Regions from separate parts of the Streptomyces sp. NPDC041129 genome, predicted to be linked through region 2. Evidence: riboswitches for the same ligand, from Rfam matches in the RefSeq annotation. Region 2 holds a riboswitch; each other region holds the start of a gene.

Region 1 (7,179 bases), on a different contig from region 2:
ACATGACGGTGATGGAGAAGACCGGCCTGGTCGACTTCGAGCAGACCATCTTCCAGCAGACCACCCCGCCGAAGCTGCCCTCCGACAACCTCACCCCGCCCCCGCCGCCGGCGGGTCAGCCGGAGGTGGTACTCACCCCGCCGCCGAACGCAACGTCCACCCCGCTGAACCTCAACGGCCTCAACGGCGACGGCGGCGGCTCCGGCGGCAACGCCCCGGCCCCCACCCCCAGTCCGACCGTGGGCTAGGGCCTGTTGTGAAAGTCCCGCCGTACGCCCGAAGGGCGGGCCGGGCGGCGTCAGGTGCGTGCATCACGTCGTCCGGCAGGCGGGACTTTCGCGCCAGGCCCTAGCCGAGCCACACCGTGGTGTCCGGCGGGAGGAGTCCGGCCTCCGCCAGCGGGGTGCTGGCGAGCAGCACCTCGCCCGGCGGCAGCGGTACGGGCCGTTCGGTGAGGTTGGTGACGCAGCGCCAGGTCTCGGTGCGGGCGAAGTCGAGGACACCGGCCGGGGCGCCGGGCGTCCAGGTCAGCGTCTCGCCCTCCAGCAGCTTCCGGCGCAGCCGCAGGGCGGTGCGGTAGAGCTCCAGGGTGGAGCCCTCGGCACCGGCCTGCGCCACCACCGCGTAGGAGCCGAAGGACTCCGGCTGCGGCAGCCAGGCGGCCCCCGGCCCGAAGCCGTACGACGGTCCGTCCGGCGTCCACGGGAGCGGCACCCGGCAGCCGTCGCGACCCTTGCGGACATGGCCGGTCTGCTCCCAGATCGGGTCCTGCAGCACCTGGGTGGGCAGGTCGGCGACCTCGGGCAGGCCCAGTTCCTCGCCCTGGTAGACGTACGCGGAGCCGGGCAGCGCCAGCATCAGCAGGGTCGCGGCCCGGGCCCGGCGCAGACCGGCCTCCGGGTCGACGGCGGGGGCCCGGCCGCCGGACAGCAGCCAGGCGTTCTCGTCGGTGCCGGGCGGCAGCAGCAGCCGGGAGGCGTGCCGTACGACGTCGTGGTTGGAGAGCACCCAGGTGGCCGAGGCGCCGACGGTGCGGGCCGTGGCGAGCGAACCGGTGATGACCTCCCGCAACTCGTCCGCGTTCCAGGAGGCCTGCAGATACTCGAAGTTGAAGGCCTGGCCGAGTTCGTCCGGGCGGGCGTACAGGGCGCGGCGGGCGTCCGGGACCCAGGCCTCGGCGACCGCGGTGCGGGGCGGGGTGTATGCGTCGAAGATCTTGCGCCAGTCGCGGTAGATCTCGTGGACCTCGTCGCGGTCCCAGTAGGGGTGGCTGCCGGGCGCGACGCGCAGCAGGGCCTCCTCGCCGGTGGCGCCGATGCCGCCGATGTCCCGCAGCGGTTCGGCGAGGTCCTTGGCGAGGCCGTGCGCCACGTCGACGCGGAAGCCGTCGACGCCCCGGTCGGACCAGAAGCGCAGGGTGGTGCGGAAGTCGGCGCGGACCTCCTCGTTCTCCCAGTTCAGGTCGGGCTGTTCGGGCGCGAAGAGGTGCAGGTACCACTCGCCGTCCGCGGCCCGCCGCCAGGCGCTGCCGCCGAACACCGACTGCCAGTCCGTGGGCGGCAGTTCACCGTGCGCGCCGCGGCCGGTGCGGAAGACGTAGCGGTCCCGGGCGGCGGAGCCGGGGCCGGCCCGCAGCGCCTCCTGGAACCAGGGGTGCTGGTGCGAGGTGTGGTTGGGGACGATGTCGACGACGACCTTCAGACCGAGCCGGTGGGCCTCGGCCACCATCGCGTCGAAGTCGTCCAGGGTGCCGAGGCGGGGGTCGACGTCCCGGGGGTCGGCGACGTCGTAGCCGCCGTCGGCCAGTTCCGAGGGGTAGAAGGGGCTCAGCCACAGGGCGTCGACGCCGAGCGTGGCGAGGTGGTTGAGGCGCTGGGTGACTCCCCTGAGGTCGCCGAGCCCGTCGCCGTCGGCGTCGGCGAAGCTGCGCGGATACACCTGGTAGATGACGGCCTGGCGCCACCAGTCGGGGTTCCGGGACGAGAGGTCTGCCATACGGGCTCCCTTCGGGAAGGACGACAGTACAGAGACTGTCCACATTGCCCGGAAAGGGAACCTTGGGGCGATGGGGAGCGGATCATTCCCCGTGTGATGGAGTTGTGACGACCCCATGAACGACCCTTGTATTCACGCAGGTTGACAGGTTTCAACAGGGCCGATCACCATGGCCTCACACTGTGGCGCATGTGACCAGTGCGCCGGGTGTCTCTCCTGACTTCTTCGCTCACTCGAGCTTCTGCGATGGGATATCCATGTCCATAGCCAGACGTGTCACCGCGCGCCGCCTGCTGGGGACGGGCGCCGCGTCACTCGCCCTCTGCGCCGCCTCGGTCGCCGCCGCCTCCGGCGCCTGGGCCCACGGCACGCACGGCGGTGACGGCTGGAAGTCCGGTGGCCACTACGCGCCCGGCACCGGCGCGGGCACCGAGACCGGCACCGACCGCTGCCGGTTCTCGCTGGACGGCGTGAACTTCTTCGACTCGGTCAAGGTGGACGACCAGAACCTCAGGCCGACCGAGGACGGCAAGGTCCACGTCAAGGTCCGCGCCGCCGAGGACGCCGCCGGCTGCACCGCCTCGCTCGCCTCCTACCTCGCCCACGGCGCCAGCTTCGCCACCTCGGGCGAGCAGGTCTTCGTCGACTTCGACACGGTGGCCGTCAAGCCGGGCGAGACCGACTCCCTCGACATCGCGGTACCGGACGCGGGCTGCTTCGCCCAGATCGACCTCTACCGGGGCGCGGTCAGGTTCGACGGCAGGACCGACGCCGGTGACGGCTTCGAGCACGGGGACCTGCCCAAGGGCCCGGACCACCCGGTCATCAAGGACAAGCTGATCGCGGCCTGGAACGGCGGCACGAAGGACTGCACCAGCACCCCGGAGGAGCCGCAGTCCCCGTCGCCGAGCGCCCCCGCGGAGGAGTCGGCCCCGCCCGCGCCGAGCGCCTCGGAGTCGTCCGAGGCACCGTCCCCGGCCTCCTCGGAGTCCGCGCCTGCCCCGTCCGCCTCCGAGTCGCGGGCCGGCTCGGCACCCACGCCGGACGGTGGCGGTGACGACGGCGGCGACCTCGCGGAGACCGGTGGCGGCGGCAACTCGGGGCTGATCGCGGGCGGGGCCGCCGTGCTGGTCGCCGGCGGCGCCGCGTTCGTGCTCCTCGCGCGCCGCAAGCGGGGCGCGCAGGGCTGACCGGCCGCCCCTCACCTCCCGCACATCACGACCCCCGCCGCTCGCGGCAGCCGCGAGGCCTGCCAGACGGCGGGGGCCGTGCCGCGTGTGATCTTGAGTACCTGCACCGGTGCGCGGCTATGCGGACGAGCGTTCACCTGCCTACGGTGGGCGGGCCGTGGTGCTCGGGAAGTCGGTGACGCCCCCTCAGGGGTCCATGCCGACGCGGCCCTCGCCACTGTGATCGGGGAGTTCCCGTCCCGTCCGGCGTCCGCCGGGCCACTGGCCGTTCACCCGGCTGGGAAGGCAGGGACGGCGAACGCACCACCCCGTAAGCCAGGAGACCGGCCACGGCAGCTCACGAGATGATCCACGAGGTGCTGGAGCGTGAATCCGATGGCCGATGCCGCCGCTTTCCGATGGCGACGCGAGGACACGATCAGGACGGCGGGGCTGCTGGCGGTGATCGCCGCCCTGCACGTCGTCGCCTTCGGGGTGCTGTTCCTGCTCGTCGCCCCGGGGCACTACAAGGTCGGCCAGGACGTCTTCGGCGTCGGCCTCGGCGTCACCGCCTACACCCTGGGCATGCGGCACGCCTTCGACGCCGACCACATCGCCGCGATCGACAACACCACCCGCAAGCTGATGGCCGACGGCAGACGGCCGGTGTCGGTGGGCTTCTGGTTCGCGCTGGGGCACTCCAGCGTGGTGGTGCTGCTGGCCCTGCTGATCGCGGGCGGGACCCGGCTCGCCGGCCGGGTCATGGACGAGCACTCACGCACCCACCAGGTGCTCGGCTTCATGGGCACGACGATCTCCGGCACCTTCCTCTACCTCATCGCCGCGCTCAACCTGGTCGCGCTGGCGGGCATCCTGAGGGTGTTCCGGGCGATGAGGTCCGGCACGTACGACGAGCGGGAGCTGGAACAGCACCTGGACTCGCGGGGGTTCATGAACCGCGTACTGGGGCGGCTGACCAGGTCGGTCTCCCGGCCGGGACAGATGTTCCCGCTGGGCTTCCTGTTCGGGCTCGGCTTCGACACGGCCACCGAGGTCACGCTGATGGTGATGGCCGGGTCGGGCGCGGCGGCCGGACTGCCCTGGTACGCGGTGCTGTGCCTGCCGCTGCTCTTCGCCGCCGGGATGAGCCTGTTCGACACCCTCGACGGCACGTTCATGAACTTCGCCTACCAGTGGGCGTTCTCCAACCCGGTGCGCAAGGTGTTCTACAACCTCACCATCACCGGACTGTCCATCGCCGTCGCCTTCTTCATCGGCACCATCGAGCTGGTCGGCGTCCTGCACGAGAAGTTCGCCCTGGGCGACGCCGTGACCGGCTGGATCGCCGGACTGGACCTGGACAGCGTCGGCTACGTCATCGTCGGGCTGTTCGTGGTGGTGTGGGCGGCCGCGCTGGCCTACTGGCGGCTGGCGCGGGTGGAGGAGCGCTGGACGGCACGGGTCACGGCCACGTCCGACTGACACCCTGGGCCCCGCGTCCCCGGTGACTCACCCCGCCGGAACCCGGGGCCCCTCGACGGTCTCCAGGTACAGCTTCACGAACCGGTCCACGTCCACCTGCAACGCCACGTCCACCAGGGCCTGTTCGCGGACTCCCTCGTGGATCTCGGACTCGCCGGGGCGGGGGCGGCGGTCGACGAGGGTCTGGCCGCGGGCCGGACCGGGAGCCAGCGAGACCTCGACCGGCAGGCGCCGGGTGGCGATGCCCGCCGGATCGGCGACGGCGCACACCGCGCCCGCGTCACCGAGTCCGCCCGCCTCCTCGGCCTCCGGCGCGCCGCCCTGAGCGGTGGGCCGGTGGGCGAGGAGTTCCCCGGCCAGCCGGGTGCCCGGATCGGCGCTGCCGCGCAGCCGGTGCACATCGGTGCCTGGCACGACGACCTGCATGAAGACGTCCAGCCCGTACATCGTGATCGGCACCCCCGCGGTGAGCAGTACGGCCGCCGCCTCGGGGTCGTGCCAGACGTTGAACTCGGCGACCGGCGTGGCGTTTCCGGTGGCGACCGCGCCGCCCATGAACACGATCCGCTCGATGTTGCGGGTCACTTCGGGGTGGGTGCGCAACAGCAGGGCGATGTTGGTGAGCGGGGCCGTGGGCACGAGGGTGACCGGGCGGGGGGAGGCCAGGATCTCCCGGCGCAGCAGGGTCACGGCGTCCACGTCGGCCGGGGTGCGGGTGGGCGCGGGCAGGCCCAGGTCGCCCATGCCGTCCGAGCCGTGCACATGCCGGGCCGAGCGGGCGGGCTCGATCAGCGGACGTTCGGCGCCCCGCGCCACCGGGATGTCGGGGGCACCGGCCCGCTCCAGCACGGTCAGGGTGTTGCGGACCACCCCGTCCACGTCCGTGTTCCCGGCCACGCAGGTGACGGCCCGCAGATCCAGCCCCGGGTGGCGTACGGCGAACAGCAGGGCCAGGGCGTCGTCGACGCCGGTGTCACAGTCGATGATCACAGGAATACCGGACTGCCCGGCCACGACGGTCTCCTTCCACCACCCGACCCGAGGACTCGCCACGAAGGCCACCTCAGCCTACGGCCGCCCGCTCTCCCCGGCCGCACGACGACCGCCCCGCACCCCGGAGGCGGAGACCCCGGACAAGCGCCGAGAGCCGCGGGAGCTGCGACCGGGCACCGGATCGGGCCCGGCCCCTCGCGCGGAAGGCCGGGAAGGGGCACCTCAAGGGCGACGTGAGAGCCGCGGGGGCATTCACCCCTGCTCCGAACCGAGCCGGTGCCGAGGCGGACACCCGGGACAGCGGAGGAGCCGGACCTCGCCAGGAGCACCGGATCGGGCCCGGCCCCTCGCCCGGCCGGACGGCTCGCCCGGCGCGCCCGACGCCGCCGGCCCCGCATCCTCACCCGGACGGCCCGGAGCGCTGGTGAGCCGGTGGTGGCGGTGGTGGCGTGAGAGGTGGCACCACCACCGGCCCGCACAGGAGGCCCCCCGATGACCGCCGCGATACGCCCCCGTGCCCTCCCGCTCGCCGCTCTCGCGGCCGGCCTCCTCACCCTCACCGGCTGCGCCGCCCTCGGCCTGGAGCACCCGCCGACCGCCGAGCAGCCGCTGCCCACCGTCGACTCGGCCTCGCCCACACCGAAGGCGTCCGACCGTGGCGACGGCACCCTGCTCACCGACGATCAGGCCCGGGCGGCGCTCCTGACCCAGAACGACCTCGGCGCCCCCTGGTCGGCGACGCGCGGGGCGGCCACCTGGCGCGACGGCCTGCTGAAGGCGAGCTCGCGGACGGCGGAGTGCCAGCGCCTGCTCGACGCCCTCTACGCAGACGAACTCCTCGGCGCCCCCGGCCGGGTCGCCGTCGGCCTGGACGACGCCGACACCGACGCCCAGCTCCGCTACCAGATCGGCGCGCGGCGCCCGGCTGACGTGGACGCCGCCCTGGCCTGGCTGCGGACCATGCCGGCGCGCTGCGCCCGGTTCACCGCCACCACGGAGAACGGCCTGGTGGAGGACGTCCAGGTGCAGGAGGCTCCGCTGCCGCAGGTCGGCGACGCGCGCCAGGGCCTGCGGCTCACCCTCTACACCACGACGCCCGACGGCCAGGACGTCGTCCTCACCATGGACGTGGCCGCCGTACGCGTCGGGGAGGACTCCTTCGCGCTCACCAACGGCGGCCTGGGCGACGTGCCGAACGAGGCGACCCAGGCGGCCGTCCAGATCGGCGCACTGCGTCTGGCGGACATCCGCAAGCAGGGCCGGGCCGAGGTCTGAGAGACCGGTGCCCGGGAGGCTCGGGGCAGCTCACCCGGCCCGAAGCCGACCGCAACCGGGCACCGGGCCCGGCCGGCGGCCGAGAACACGGCGCGACCGGCACCGCACCGAGCCCCGTCCCGGAAGCTGTCACAGCGGAGGCGGGACCGGGGCCGGGCCGAGGGTGGTGGTGCCCGGGGCGGTGCGGTGGCCCAGGCCGGTGCGGTAGGCGTCGAGGGCCGCTTCCACCCGGCCGGTGCGGCGCAGCAGGTCGCCCAGCAGGCGG
Region 2 (7,179 bases):
AGCGAGAAGCCCTCGTAGAGCGAGGGCACGCAGGCGACCTCGGCCGAGCGGATCAGGTCGACCAGTTCGGCGTCGGAGATGCCCTTGACGAACTCGACTGAGTCTTCGAGGCCGTAGCGCTCGATCGCCTGGGCGACGGGTCCCTCCGTGGGGCGCTTGCCGACGACGACGAGGTGGGCGGCCGGGTGTTCGGTGCGCACCTTGGCGAGGGCCTCCACCAGGAAGACCAGGCCCTTGAGGGGGACGTCGGCGCTGGAGGTGGTGACGATCCGGCCGGGCACCTCGGCGACGGCGGGATTCGGCGCGAAGAGGTCGGTGTCGGCGCCGATGTGGACCACGTGGACGCGGTCGTCGCGGACGCCGAGATGGTCCACGATCTCCTGGCGGGAGCTGCCGGAGACGGTGAGCACCGAGGGCAGGCGGCGGGCGACGCGCTTCTGCATCCGGGTGAAGGCGTACCAGCGGCGCACGGACAGACGGCGCTGCCGGCTCTCGGCCGCGTCCAGCTCCAACTGCCGGTCGACGGTGATGGGGTGGTGGATCGTGGTGACCAGGGGGGCGCCGATGTCGCCGAGCAGGCCGTAGCCGAGCGTCTGGTTGTCGTGGACGACGTCGAACTCCCCGCGCCGGGCGCGCAGATGGCGGCGGGCGCGCAGGGAGAACGTGAGCGGCTCGGGGAAGCCGCCGGTCCACATGGTGGCGACCTCGAGGGCGTCGATCCAGTCCCGGTACTCGTCCCGCCCGGGGGTGCGGAACGGGTCGGGCTGGCGGTAGAGGTCGAGGCTGGGCAGCTCGGTGAGGCTCAGGCCGTCGTGTCCCTCGTCGAGCACGGGATAGGGCTGGGCTCCGATGACCTCGACGCGGTGGCCGAGGCGGGCCAGCTCGCGGGAGAGGTGCCGGACGTAGACGCCCTGGCCGCCGCAGAACGGGTTCCCCTTATAGGTGAGGAGCGCGATGCGCAGCGGTGGCCCGCCGTCGGCTGCGAGCTCCGGTCGGGGCCCCGCCTGACTGGCCTCAGCGGTCACTCCGGGCCCCCTTCTCGCTGCACTCTCCCGCGACACTATGACGGGACGCTAATCTAGAACAAGTTTCAGACTTGATCGTTCAAGAGGCTCTGAATCTACCGGCAGGTAGGGGCCCTGACAGCAGTGGAACAGGTGATTCACGCCACGGCGCGAACCCCCCGCATGCTGGATGATCACGTGCCCTACAGATGTCCTCACCGACTGTCACGGAGCGGGACCCATGCCTGCGGAATCCAAGCTGGAAGCCGGGAGTGTCCGGCCCCCCACGGCGCCGCTGACCGAGCGGCAGGAGGCCCGCCGCCGCCGGATCCTGCACGCGAGCGCGCAACTGGCGAGCCGGGGCGGTTTCGACGCCGTGCAGATGCGGGAGGTCGCCGAGTCCTCGCGGGTCGCCCTCGGCACCCTGTACCGGTACTTCCCGTCGAAGGTGCATCTGCTGGTCGCCACCATGCAGGACCAGCTGGAGCACATGCACGGCACCCTCCGCAAGAAGCCTCCGGCGGGCGACTCGGCAGGCGAGCGGGTCGCGGAGACCCTGATGCGGGCGTTCCGGGCCCTGCAGCGCGAGCCGCAGCTGGCGGACGCGATGGTCCGCGCCCTCACCTTCGCCGACCGCAGCGTCTCCCCCGAGGTCGACCAGGTCTCCCGGCAGACCACGGCGATCATCCTCGACGCGACGGGCCTGGACCACCCGACGCCGGAACAGCTCTCCGCGGTCCGCGTCATAGAGCACACCTGGCACTCGGCCCTGATCACCTGGCTCTCGGGCCGCGCCTCCATCGCCCAGGTGAAGGTCGACATCGAAACGGTGTGCCGGCTGATGGACCTGACGGATCCGGAGGCCGGCCCGAGGGGGCACTGAGGGCGACTACCCGGGGCGCTCCGGAACGGCGCCACCCCGCGTCAACCTGTCAAGTCGCGTTGACAGTTGCGGGAGCGGTGGGTGAGGATCAGGACACGGAGAGCAAGATCGACTCACCTCGGGTGCCGTCTATGGGGGAGCGGCATCCGGGGTGTTCCGGTGCGACGGGCACGCCTCCGCCGTCAACTCCCTCCCGAAATGGCCGTGACCCCGGTCACCGGGCCCGTGTGCTCACAGCCACTCATCAGCCCCGGCAGGGCTGCCGGTAAAGTGGCGACGTCGTCATCACACCCGTACGGGGGGAAGCCGGTGCAATTCCGGCGCTGACCCGCAGCCGTGAGCCGTTCGTCCATCGACGGTGAGCCGGACCGCCTCGTACGGGACGTTGACCGGCTCACGTGCGCGGCGGCCCGCCGCGCACGGCACCGTCGAGGTTTACGGGGCCGAGCCGCCCGGGGTGTTTCCCGTGCGCTGCCGGTTCCCCCGCAGGAGAGGCAGTCGCCGACCATGAACGTCCGCCGCAGTGCCGCGGCTCTCGCCGCCATAGGCGTGCTGGCCGCCGCCGCGCCCGCCACGGCCGCCGACACGTCCCCCTCCGCTTCGCCCAAGGTGGCGGTCCCGTCCGGACTGTTCGGCAAGTCCGACCCGACGTACGACGGCGTGTGGCGCCAGTCCCTCGCCCTGCTCGCCCAGCGCACCCTCGGCTACCGGCCCGCCGCCTCGGCCGTCGACTGGCTGGTGGGGCAGCAGTGCGCCCATGGCGGCTTCGCCGCGTTCCGGGCGGACACGGCCAAGCCCTGCGGGGGCAAGGGCGGCGCCCAGCCCGACACCAACAGCACGGCCGCCGCCGTCCAGGCCCTGCAGGCGCTCGGCGGACACGACACCGACATACGCAAGGCCCTGGTCTGGCTGAAGAACGCGCAGAACAAGGACGGCGGCTGGGGCTACACGCCGGGCAGCCCCAGCGACACCAACTCCACCTCGGTCGTCATCGGCGCCTTCGCCGGGGCCGGGGAGGACCCCGGCAAGCTCCGCGCCGACAAGGGCACTCCGTACGAGCTGCTGAGCTCGCGGGCGCTCGCCTGCGGCGAGGACGGCGGTGGCGCCCTCGCCTACCAGCCGGACAAGAAGGGGCGCCTGGTCGCCAACGCGGACGCCACGGCTGCCGGTGTGCTGGGCGCCCTCGGCAAGGGGTTCGTGAACGGGCCCGTCAAGGCCCGCGCCAAGGCCCCCGCCTGCTCCTCCTCCGGCAAGGCCACCGACACCCGGGTCGCGGACAACGCCGCCGCCCATCTCGCCCACGCCGTCGCCGGGACCGGCCACCTCAAGTCGGCACTGCCCGGCGCCGAGGACCAGCCCGACTACGGCAACACCGCGGACGCGGTCGTCGCGCTGGCGGCGGACGGCTGGAGCGCGCAGGCGAAGAAGCCGTACGCCTGGCTGGAGAAGAACGCGGCCGGCTGGGCCGGGCAGAGCGGCCCGGCCGCCTACGCCCAGCTCATCCTCGCCGCGCACGCGGTCGGCGCCGACGCACGGCACTTCGGCGGCACCGACCTGGTGCGGTCGCTCAACGCCACCGGCCCGGCGCCGCGCGCGGCAGCCCACACCGAGGAGTCCGGCAAGCGCGCCGAGGACGACTCGAACACCGGCGTCTGGTGGATCGTCGGCGTCGGCCTCGTCGCCGGCATCGGCATCGGCTTCCTGCTCAGCGGCCGCCGGAAGAAGCAGCAGCCGTGACCGCCGTCCGCCGTGCCGCCGCCCTGCTCCTCGCCGCGTTCGTCGTCCTGGCCGGCGCGGCGAAGGCGCGGGCCGCCGGGTACCGCTACTGGTCGTTCTGGGAGCGGTCCGGCGGGCACTGGTCGTACGCCACCGAGGGTCCCTCGACCGCCCGCCCCGACGACGGCGCCGTACAGGGCTTCCGTTTCGCGGTGAGCGAGGACTCGCGGGACGCGACCCGGCCGCGCGGCACGGCGGACTTCGCCACCATCTGCGCCGGCACGCCCGCGAAGGCGGGCACGAAGCGGGTGGCCCTCGTCATCGACTTCGGCACACCGGCGGACGCACCCTCCGGCGAGACTCCGCCGAAGCGCCGCACGGCCTGCGCCCGGGTCTCCCCCGACGCGACGACGGCCGAGGCGCTGGCCTCGGCCGCCAAGCCCCTGCGCTACGACACCAACGCCCTGCTCTGCGCGATCGCCGGATATCCGCACAAGGGGTGCGGGGAGCAGGTGTCGGCGGAGGAGAGGCCGGCGAAGGCCGCGAAGCCGGAGCAGCCGGACAGCGGTCCCTCGCTGGGGCTGCCGATCGGTGTGGGCGTGGTCGCGGTGCTGGCCGGGGCCGCGGCGTGGCGGTCCCGGCGGCGGCGCGGGAATGCGTAGCCGTCACAGCACTGCCACCGCGGCGACCGCGCAGGCGGGCGGCCGCACCGACGCGGCCGCGGAGGGCCGTACCACCGCGAGCGTGGAAAGCGGCACCACCGGGACCGCGGGCAGCCGTCTCGCCGGAGCGGGGAGGCCGGGCGCGGCCGCCGGCCACGAGCGCGGCCGGGCGGAAGCCGCCGCCTTCCGGCCCCGGCACGGCCGCGTGCCGCTGCACCCCGGAGCCTGGTGGCTGTGGTCCCTCGGCCTCGGCACCGCCGCCACCCGCACCACCAACCCCCTGCTCCTCGCCCTGCTGACAGCCGCGGCGGGCTATGTGGTGGCCACCCACCGCTCCTCCTCCCCCTGGTCCCGCTCCTACGCAGCCTTCGCCAAGCTCGCCGTCGCCGTGCTCCTCATCCGCCTCGTCTTCACCGTGGTCCTCGGCTCCCCGGTCCCCGGCACGCATGTGCTGCTCACCCTGCCCGAGATCCCGCTCCCGCACTGGGCCCAGGGCATCCGGCTCGGCGGCCGGGTGACCGCGGAGGCGCTGCTCTTCGCCGGCTACAACGGCATGAAGCTGGCCACGCTGCTCATCTGCGTCGGTGCCGCCAACGCCCTCGCCAGTCCGGCCCGGCTGCTGAAGTCCCTGCCCGGCGCGCTGTACGAGGTGGGTGTGGCCGTGGTCGTCGCGCTCACCTTCGCGCCCCACCTCATCGCCGACGTCCAGCGGCTGCGCGCCGCCCGCCGGCTGCGCGGCCGTCCGGACCGGGGTGTACGGGGCCTGCTCCAGGTCGGACTGCCGGTGCTGGAGGGCGCGTTGGAGCGTTCGGTCGCGCTGGCCGCAGCGATGGACGCCCGTGGCTACGGCCGTACCGCCGAGGTTCCGGCCCGTGTGCGCCGTACGACGACCGCGCTCACTCTGGGCGGGCTGCTCGGCGTGTGCGCGGGAACGTACGGGCTGCTGACCGCGGAGGGCGGCACGTACGGGGTACCGGTGCTGTGCGCGGGGGCCGCCGCCGCGCTGGCCGGCCTGCGCCTGGGCGGGCGCCGCTCCCCGCGCACCCGGTACCGGCCGGACCCGTGGGGGATGCGGGCGTGGCTGGTCGCGGGCTCGGGGGCCGCGGTCGCCGCGCTGCTCACGCTCGCCGCCGTACGGGATCCGGACGCGCTGCACCCCGGAGTGGTCCCGCTGGTGGCGCCCGCCCTCCCCCTGTGGCCGGCCGCGGCGGTACTGCTCGCGCTGCTGCCCGCCTTCGTCGTACCCGAGCCCGTCGAGGAGCCGTCGTGATCCGCTTCGAGGATGTCAGCGTCACGTACGAGGGCGTGGGCGAACCGACCGTCCGGGGCGTGGACTTCGAGGTGCCCGAGGGCGAACTCGTGCTGCTCGTCGGCCCGTCCGGGGTCGGCAAGTCGACCGTGCTGGGCGCGGTCAGCGGGCTGGTGCCGCACTTCACCGGCGGCACCCTGCACGGCCGGGTCACCGTGGCCGGCCGGGACACCCGCACCCACCAGCCGCGCGAACTCGCCGACGTGGTCGGCACGGTGGGCCAGGATCCGCTCGCGCACTTCGTGACGGACACGGTGGAGGAGGAACTCGCCTACGGCATGGAGTCGTTGGGCCTCGCTCCGGAGGTGATGCGCCGCCGGGTGGAGGAGACCCTGGACCTGCTGGGCCTCGCCGACCTGCGCGACCGCGCCATCGCCACGCTCTCGGGCGGGCAGCGGCAGCGGGTCGCGATCGGTTCGGTCCTCACCCCGCACCCCCGGGTCCTGGTCCTCGACGAGCCGACCTCCGCGCTCGACCCGGCCGCCGCGGAGGAGGTGCTGGCCGTGCTGCAGCGACTGGTCCACGACCTCGGTACGACGGTGCTGCTGGCCGAGCACCGGCTGGAGCGGGTGATCCAGTACGCCGACCGGGTGGTCCTGCTGCCCGCCCCCGGCGCCGCCCCGCGCCACGGCGACCCGGCCGAGGTGATGGCCGTGTCCCCGGTGTACCCGCCGGTGGTGGGCCTGGGCCGGCTCGCGGGCTGGTCGCCGCTGCCCCTCACGGTCCGGGACGCCCGCCGCCGCGCCGCCGGCCTGCGCGACCGCCTCGCCGGCGGGCTGCCGGGGCCCGGCGAGGCGGTCACGCAGACCGCCTCCGACTCCCCGGCGCCCGAGCCGACGTCCGGCCGTCCCCCGCGGAGCGCACCGACCGCCTCCGCCAACCCGTCGTCCCCGCGGACCGGTCCGACCGGCTCCCCCACCCCGCCGACCGAGCCGACTGGCTCCCCCACACCGTCTTCCGAGCCGACCAGCTCCCACACGCCGCCGGCCGAGCCGACCGTCCCCGCTCCCTCTGCCACGCCCGAAGCGCCCCCCGCCCGCCTTCCCTCCCCCCGCCGCCGCCTCTTCCGGCGGAACTCCGCGCCCCTCCCCCCGTCCTCCGCCGCGACGCAGGTCGCCGAGGTTCGGGGCCTGGGGGTCCGGCGGGGGCCGATCACCGCGCTGCGGCACGTCGATCTGGGCGTGGCGCGTGGTGAGACGGTCGCGCTGATGGGGCGCAACGGTGCCGGGAAGTCCACCCTGCTCGGCTCCCTGGTCGGCCTGGTGGAGCCCACCGCCGGCTCGGTGCGCGTCGGCGGAGCCGTTCCGCACCGCACCCCGCCCCGTGACCTCGTCCGCCGGGTCGGTCTGGTCCCGCAGGAGCCGCGGGACCTGCTGTACGCGGACACGGTGGCCGCCGAGTGCACGGCCGCCGACCGGGACGCGGGCGCCGAGCCGGGCACCTGCCGGGCGCTGGTGTCCGAACTGCTGCCCGGCATCACCGACGACACCCATCCCCGGGACCTGTCCGAGGGCCAGCGTCTGACGCTGGCACTGGCGGTCGAGCTGACCGCCCGCCCTCCCCTGCTCCTGCTCGACGAGCCGACGCGCGGCCTGGACTACGCGG
Region 3 (7,179 bases), on a different contig from region 2:
GACGAGCGCGTACTCGTCCAGAAGCTGCTCCAGCTTGGCCAGGTCGCCGTAGGTGTCCGCGCGCGCCATCGGCGGCACCAGGTGGTCGACCACGGTGGCGTGCCCGCGGCGCTTGGCCTGGGTGCCCTCGCCGGGGTCGTTGACGATGAACGGGTAGATCAGCGGGAGGTCGCCGAGCACGGCGTCCGGAGCGCATCCGCCGCTCAGGCCCAGGCCCTTGCCCGGCAGCCACTCCATCGTGCCGTGCTTGCCCATGTGCACGATCGCGTCGGCGCCGAAGCTGTTGTCCAGCCAGCGGTAGGCCGCCATGTAGTGGTGGGAGGGCGGCATGTCGGGGTCGTGGTAGATCGCGATCGGGTTCTCGCCGAACCCGCGCGGCGGCTGGATCATCACGACGACGTTCCCGAACCGCAGGGAGGCGAGCACGATGTCGTCGCCGTCCACGTACAGACCGCCCGGCGGTTCGCCCCACGCCTGCAGCATCGCGTCCCGCAGCTCGGGGTCGAGCCCGTCGAACCACTCCCGGTAGTCGGCGAGCGGCACCCGGGCGGGCGCGGCGGCCAGCTGCTCCTCCGTCAGCCATTCGACGTCGTGGCCGCCTGCCGCGATCAGCCGGTGGATCAGCTCGTCGCCGTTGTCCGGGTACCCGTCGGCCACGTACCCGGCGTCCCGCAGCGCGTCCAGCACCCGTACCGCCGAGGCGGGCGTGTCCAGGCCGACCGCGTTGCCGACCCGGGAGTGCTTGGTCGGGTAGGCGGTGAAGACCAGCGCGATCCGCTTGTCCGCGTTCGGCTTGTACCCGAGCTCGGCGTGGCGTACGGCGATCCCGGCGACCCGCGCGGCCCGCTCGGGGTCGGCGACGTACACCGGGACCTCGTCCGGACCCTGCTCCTTGAACGAGAACGGCACGGTGACGAGCCGTCCGTCGAACTCCGGGATGGCCACCTGCATCGCCGCGTCCATGGGGGAGAGGGCGGCGTCCGACTCCGCCCAGGCGGCCCGCGAGGAGGTGAGGCAGAGCCCCTGCAGCACGGGCACGTTCAGATCGGCGAGGGCCCCGATGTCCCAGGACTCCTCGTCGCCACCGGCGGACGCCTGCGAGGCGTGCGTACCGCCGGCCGCCAGCACGGTGGCGACCAGGGCGTCGGCCCGGCCCAGCAGCTCGTACAGCCCGGCGTCCGCGCCGCGCAGCGAACCGCAGTACACCGGAAGGGCGTTGGCGCCCCGCGCCTCGATCGCCTCGCACAGCGTGTCCACGAAGGCGGTGTTGCCGCTCAGTTCGTGCGCCCGGTAGAACAGCACGCCCACCGTCGGGCGGCCCTCCCTGACCTCGTACGAGCCGTGGACGCCGAACTCCGGCATCTTCCGCGGCTCCTCGAAGCCCTCGCCGGTGAGCAGCACCGTGTCGGAGAGGAACCGGGCCAGTTCGGTCAGGTTGTCCGGGCCGCCCTCGACGAGGTACTTCAGCGCCTCCGCCACCACGCCCGCCGGTACGGACGACTCGGCCATCAGCTCGGCGTCCGGCACGCTCTCGCCGCCCAGCAGCACGGTCGGGACGCCGGACGCCTTCAGCGCGGCCAGTCCGTCCTCCCAGGCCCGCTTGCCGCCGAGCAACCGCACGACCGCGAGGTCCGCGCCCTCGACCAGACCCGGCAGTTCCCCGGCCACGTCCACCCGGGTCGGATTGCCGATCCGGTACCCGGCGCCGGAGGCCCGGGCCGCCAGCAGATCGGTGTCGGCGGTCGACAACAACAACACTGTGCTCATGCGGGCGCTCCCGGTGGAATGAAAGGCAGTCCTTGCGGCGCGCCCGACTCGATGAGCCGTCGGAGCGCGTCCGTGTCCGCGTGCTGTTCGATCAGATCGCCGAGCCGGTCGAGCTGCTCCTCGCGCAGCGCGGCGAACGAGGTGCCGGGGGCCGGTACGAAGCGGCGTCCCGCGGCGGCCGCCACCTCCCGCAGGAAGGCCCGCCGGAAGCCGTCCGACTCCAGCGAGCCGTGCCAGTGCGTGCCCCACACGGAACCCACCCTGCAACCGTCCAGGAAAGGTTCCCCGCCGGCGACTTCGGCGACCCCGTGATGGATCTCGTAACCCTCGACCCGCTCGCCGAGGGCCCGGCCGGACGGCCGGGTGAGGGTCTTCTCCCGGGCGAACCGCACCCGCACGGGCAGCAGGCCGAGTCCGCTGACGGCGCCGGCGCGCGACTCGACCTCGTCCTCGATGTGCTCACCCAGGATCTGGAAGCCGCCGCAGATCCCGAGCACCGGACGGCCCTCGGCGGCCCGTCGTGCGAGCGCGTCCGCGAGCCCGCGCTCGCGCAGCCACCGAAGCGCCCGCACGGTCCCGCGGGTGCCCGGGATCACCACCAGGTCCGCGTCCGCCAGTTCCTCCGGGCGGTCCACGAACCGCACCACGACGCCCGGTTCGGCGGCCAGCGCGTCCACGTCGGTGAAGTTGGACATCAGCGGGATCGCGCACACGGCGACCCGCAGCACGTCCTCCCCGACCGGGGGAGCCACCGTGGACTCCCGCACGGTGCCGCGCAGCGACACCCGCAGTCCGTCCTCCTCGTCGATGCCGAGCCCGTGCCGGAACGGCAGCACGCCGTACGTCCGCCGCCCGGTGAGGTTCCGGAGCATGCCGAGGCCGGGCTCCAGCAGGGAGACGTCCCCCCGGAACTTGTTCACCATGAACCCGGCGACCAGTTCCTGGTCCTCGGGCGACAGCAGGGCGAGGGTGCCGAAGAAGGAGGCGAAGACGCCGCCGCGGTCGATGTCGCCCACCACGAGCACGGGCAGCCGCGCGCCCCGCGCGATCCCCATGTTGACGATGTCCGTGCGCCGCAGATTGATCTCCGCGGGCGAACCGGCCCCCTCACAGATCACCGCGTCATACGTGCCCCGCAACTCGGCCAGGCAGTCCAGCACCGTGCCCAGCAGCCGCTGTTGGCGCCCGCCGTGGTAGCCGCGCGCGCTCATCTCGCCCACCGGCTTGCCCAGCAGCACCACCTGGCTGCTCTGTTCACCGCCCGGCTTGAGCAGCACGGGGTTCATCAGCGCGGTCGGCTCCACCCGGCAGGCCTGCGCCTGCATCGCCTGTGCCCGCCCGATCTCGGCACCCTCGCGCGTCACGAAGGAGTTGAGGGACATGTTCTGCGCCTTGAACGGCGCGACCTTCACGCCCTGGCGCACCAGCCAGCGGCAGATCCCGGCCGTCACGACGCTCTTGCCGGCGTCGGAGGTGGTGCCGGCGACGAGGAGACCACCGTTCACTTGCCACGTCCCTTCACGAGGAGGCGCGCACCGGCGGTGACACCGAGCGCGAGCAGGCCGACGCGGCGGGAGAGCCGTACGGCCCGGTCGATGTCGGTGACCCGGACGGCCCGCCCGGCGCCGCCGCCCAGTACGGGCCGGTGTTCCACCCGCCCGGCGTAGGAGAGCGTCCCGCCGAGCCGCACCCCGAGGGCGCCCGCGAACGACGCCTCGACGGGCCCGGCGTTGGGGCTCGGGTGCTTGGCCGCGTCCGCCCGCCAGACCCGCACGGCACCCCGCGGGTCGGGTCCGGCCAGCGCGGCGAGCACGGCGGTCAGCCGGGCCCCCGGCCACCCGGCGAGGTCGTCGAGCCGGGCCGAGGCCCAGCCGTACCGGCGCAGGCGCGGCGACTTGTGACCGACCATCGCGTCCAGGGTGTTGACGGCCCGGAACCCGAGCAGCCCCGGCACCCCGCCCACGGCACCCCACACCAGCGCGCCCACGACGGCGTCGGAGGTGTTCTCGGCTACGGACTCGACCACGGCCCGGGCGATCCCGTCGGCGTCCAGCGCCTGCGGGTCCCGGCCGCACAGATGGGGCAGCCGCGCGCGGGCCGCCGTCACGTCACCGGCCTCCAGGGCGCGCCCGATCGCCCGGGCCTCGCGGGCCAGCGAGGTGCCACCGACGACGGCCCAGGTGGCCGCGCCGGTCAGCGCGGCGGTGGCGACGGGGGAGCGGCGCACGGCCCGTTGGGCGACGAGCCCGGTGGCCACGGCGCCGCCGGCGCAGACGGCGGTGTGCAGCGCGCCCCAGCCTCGGTGGTCGTGCCACAGCACGCGTTCCACGGCAGCGGCCGCCCGCCCGAACGCGGCGACCGGATGCCCGCGGCGCGGATCGCCGAGGAGCAGGTCACCGAGAAGGCCGGCGGCGGCGCCGTACGCGTAAGCGCGATCGGCACCCATCGGCTCAGCCGACCGTGGGCGCGGAAGCGGAACTCTCGCGACAGGCCCTGGTACTGGTCCTCGTTCTGCGGCCGAGCATGGCGATATGTGTCCTCACTCAGGGTGTCCACGCCCTGGTTCGACGAAGCCGGCGGTGAGAGTTCCTGGCTCCCGGGGATCACTCCCCGGTGACAGTGGCGGGACCGCGCCGGATTCGCACCGGCTTCCTCTCCTGCCGCCGTACATGGCCCGGGCAGTCCACCACGCGCCCGGAAGGGCCGTCAACTTGCCTTTGACCTGCGGGGGGAGAGTGTGCTGAGCCCCACACCGGCGAGATCCGGACATGAAAAAGGCTCCCTGCCGGAACACACCGGCGGGGAGCCTCTTCGGAGGTGGCTCGGCTCAGGGCTTGGCCACGATCAGATAGATGCCGTAGGCCACGGCCGCCGCGCACGCCGCGAAGCACACGTACGCGCCGGTCACGGCGAGCGTCGCGGACCCGCCCTGCGCCGCCGCCCTCTCCCGCCGGGACAGGCCGTTGACGCCGAGGGTGAACAGGGCCACCAGGCCCAGCGCGAAGGCGAGGCTGACGCCGAAGACGGAGCCGAGGGCCGCCCAGTCGATCTTCATGTTGCTTTCCTCCGGTAACCGGGTCAGACGGTGGCGGCCGGCGGGACGGCCGGAGCGACCGGTGCCGTGACTTCGGCGACGGCCGGGGCCGGGCCGCTGGACTGCGCCGGGAAGCTGATGGACGGCCCCTCGGTGAGGGTGATGGTGCCGGTCGGCGGCGGGGTCACCGCGGCGATCGCGGTGGTCACCACACCGGCGGGCTCAACGGCCTCGTCGGTGCCGTTGACGTTGGTGTGGTCGACGACCTCGCGGCGGGAGAGCTTCCAGATGGCGGCGCTGGAGCCGACCAGGAAGACCGCGACGGCGGCGGTGCCCCAGTCGCCCAGGTCCGTGACGGACTCGGCGAGCGCGCCGACCAGGGCGGCCGCGGGCAGGGTGAGGACCCAGGCGACGGCCATGCGGGTCGCGGTGGACCAGCGGACCACGCCGCCCTTGCGGCCGAGACCCGCGCCCATCACCGAACCGGAGACGACGTGCGTGGTGGACAGCGAGAAGCCGAGGTGCGAGGAGGCCAGGATGGCGGTGGCGGCGCTGGTCTGGGCGGCGAAGCCCTGACGGGGCTCCAGCTCGGTCAGGCCCTTGCCCATGGTGCGGATGATGCGCCAGCCGCCGATGTAGGTGCCGAGCGCGATCGCCATGCCCGCGGAGAGGATCACCCAGGTGGGAGGGTTGGAGCCCGGGGCGATGGCACCGCCCGCGATCAGCGCCAGGGTGATGATGCCCATCGTCTTCTGGGCGTCGTTGGTGCCGTGGGCGAGGGAGACCAGTCCGGCGGAGGCGATCTGGCCGGCGCGGTAGCCCTTGCGGTTGGCCTCGCCCTCGGCGTTGCCGCCGATCCCGTAGGAGAAGCGGGTGGCGAGCATGGCGGCCAGGCCGGCCACGAGCGGGGCGGCGACCGCCGGCAGCAGCACCTTGGTGACCAGGACGTCGCCGTGGACGGCGCCGAGGCCCGCCGAGGCGACGGTGGCGCCGATCAGGCCGCCCATCAGGGCGTGGGAGGAGCTGGAGGGAAGTCCCACCAGCCAGGTCAGCAGGTTCCAGAGGATCGCGCCGACCAGGGCGGCGAAGATGACCTCGGGACGGATGCCGTTCTCATCGACGAGACCCTTGGAGATCGTGTTGGCGACCTCCACGGAGAGGAAAGCGCCCACAAGGTTGAGCGCGGCGGACATGGCCACCGCGACCTTGGGCTTCAGCGCGCCGGTCGAGATGGTGGTGGCCATCGCGTTGGCGGTGTCGTGGAAACCGTTCGTGAAATCGAACGCGAGTGCGGTTACCACCACAATCGCGAGGATCAGCGAGAAGCTTTCCATTTACCCAGGCAATCGTTCGAGCGTCATTGGCGGGTCGAACGTAGGCAACCTGGGTGAACGGAAGGTGAACTGGGTCGGGCGTGGGGGTGTCGGTAACGGGGTTCCGCGATTCCGCTCCGGGCGGGCGCCCGGGCGCCCCTTGGCTATCGGCCGCGCGCGAAGGCCCGCAGCCGGTCCGGCGGCCCGTGAAAGAGATTCTGGTCACCCGGCAGACCGCCCTCGGTGCCGTACTGCCAGAAGGTCCAGGACGACCAGCCGCCGGGCAGCGATCCGGGCTCTGACGTGCCGTGACGGGCGATCCACAGCGGGTGTTCGGAGGCGAAGGCGCGGGTGCCGCCGGTGCAGGAGTCCCACCACTGGGCGGTCGTGTAGATCACCGGGCGGCGGCCGGTGAGCCGGTCCAGTTCGTCGCTGAAGGAGCGGATCCAGTCGACCATCCGCCGGTGGCCGAGCCCGTAGCAGATGTGCCTGCCGTCGTACGGGTCGTACTCGATGTCGAGGGCCGGCGGCAGGGTCCAGCCGTCCGCCCGCCAGGTGCCGCCGTGCCGTACGAAATAGGCGGCCTGCGCGGCACCGGGGGACTGGTCCGGCCGGGCGAAGTGGTAGGCGCCGCGGATCAGGTGCGCCCGGCGCGCGCCGGCGTACTGCCGGGCGAAGTAGGGGTTGCGGTAGGTCGTGGACTCGGTCGCCTTGATGTAGGTGAACCGCGCGCCGTCCGACCGGGCGGCCGGCCAGTCGACGTGGCTCTGGTGCGAGGACACGTCGTGCCCCCGGGGCAGACCGGCCGACACCGCCGCCGACGGCCCGGCGGCGGAGGCGCACTGGGTGCCCGCCAGGGCGAGCGCCGCCGCCGCGGCCGCGACGGCGGCCGCGCGACGGCGGAGGCGGGAGGGTGAGCGGTCACGGGCCATGCGTCCCCCTGGTGCGACGGTGGGGCGTCGTGCGGCTGCCGGCATTGGTGATCATTAGACGTCTGGCCGTCACCCGATTAAGTGCGTTTATGGGTGTTTCACACCGGTGTCCACTCGTCCGGCGGCACGGGTC

The links. A riboswitch is a leader RNA that binds a small molecule or an ion and turns the genes downstream of it on or off. The one in region 2 is predicted to bind cobalamin.
Region 1: linked by a shared signal. The riboswitch ahead of nicT (Nickel transporter NicT) and the one ahead of ACZ6B1_RS04860 (prenyltransferase/squalene oxidase repeat-containing protein) in region 2 are both predicted to bind cobalamin.
Region 3: linked by a shared signal. The riboswitch ahead of ACZ6B1_RS23965 (cobalamin biosynthesis protein) and the one ahead of ACZ6B1_RS04860 (prenyltransferase/squalene oxidase repeat-containing protein) in region 2 are both predicted to bind cobalamin.

What each region holds. Positions count from the first base shown of each region.
Region 1 covers NZ_JBVIYV010000005.1:205,398-212,576, reverse strand. Annotated here, with positions in the region: gene ACZ6B1_RS18870 (DUF4142 domain-containing protein) at 1-248, shown strand, start outside; gene ACZ6B1_RS18865 (glycoside hydrolase family 13 protein) at 349-1,995, opposite strand; gene ACZ6B1_RS18860 (LAETG motif-containing sortase-dependent surface protein) at 2,253-3,185, shown strand; cobalamin riboswitch at 3,327-3,531, shown strand; gene nicT (Nickel transporter NicT) at 3,561-4,646, shown strand; gene ACZ6B1_RS18850 (nucleoside hydrolase) at 4,674-5,660, opposite strand; gene ACZ6B1_RS18845 (hypothetical protein) at 6,132-6,914, shown strand; gene ACZ6B1_RS18840 (helix-turn-helix domain-containing protein) at 7,044-7,179, opposite strand, start outside.
Region 2 covers NZ_JBVIYV010000001.1:1,126,568-1,133,746, forward strand. Annotated here, with positions in the region: gene ACZ6B1_RS04850 (glycosyltransferase family 4 protein) at 1-1,025, opposite strand, end outside; gene ACZ6B1_RS04855 (TetR family transcriptional regulator) at 1,246-1,887, shown strand; cobalamin riboswitch at 2,127-2,277, shown strand; gene ACZ6B1_RS04860 (prenyltransferase/squalene oxidase repeat-containing protein) at 2,395-3,624, shown strand; gene ACZ6B1_RS04865 (SCO2322 family protein) at 3,621-4,265, shown strand; gene ACZ6B1_RS04870 (energy-coupling factor transporter transmembrane component T) at 4,258-5,535, shown strand; gene ACZ6B1_RS04875 (ABC transporter ATP-binding protein) at 5,532-7,179, shown strand, end outside.
Region 3 covers NZ_JBVIYV010000007.1:359,463-366,641, forward strand. Annotated here, with positions in the region: gene cobN (cobaltochelatase subunit CobN) at 1-1,767, opposite strand, end outside; gene ACZ6B1_RS23960 (cobyric acid synthase) at 1,764-3,272, opposite strand; gene ACZ6B1_RS23965 (cobalamin biosynthesis protein) at 3,269-4,213, opposite strand; cobalamin riboswitch at 4,331-4,471, opposite strand; gene ACZ6B1_RS23970 (hypothetical protein) at 4,595-4,822, opposite strand; gene ACZ6B1_RS23975 (inorganic phosphate transporter) at 4,846-6,135, opposite strand; gene ACZ6B1_RS23980 (lysozyme) at 6,279-7,046, opposite strand.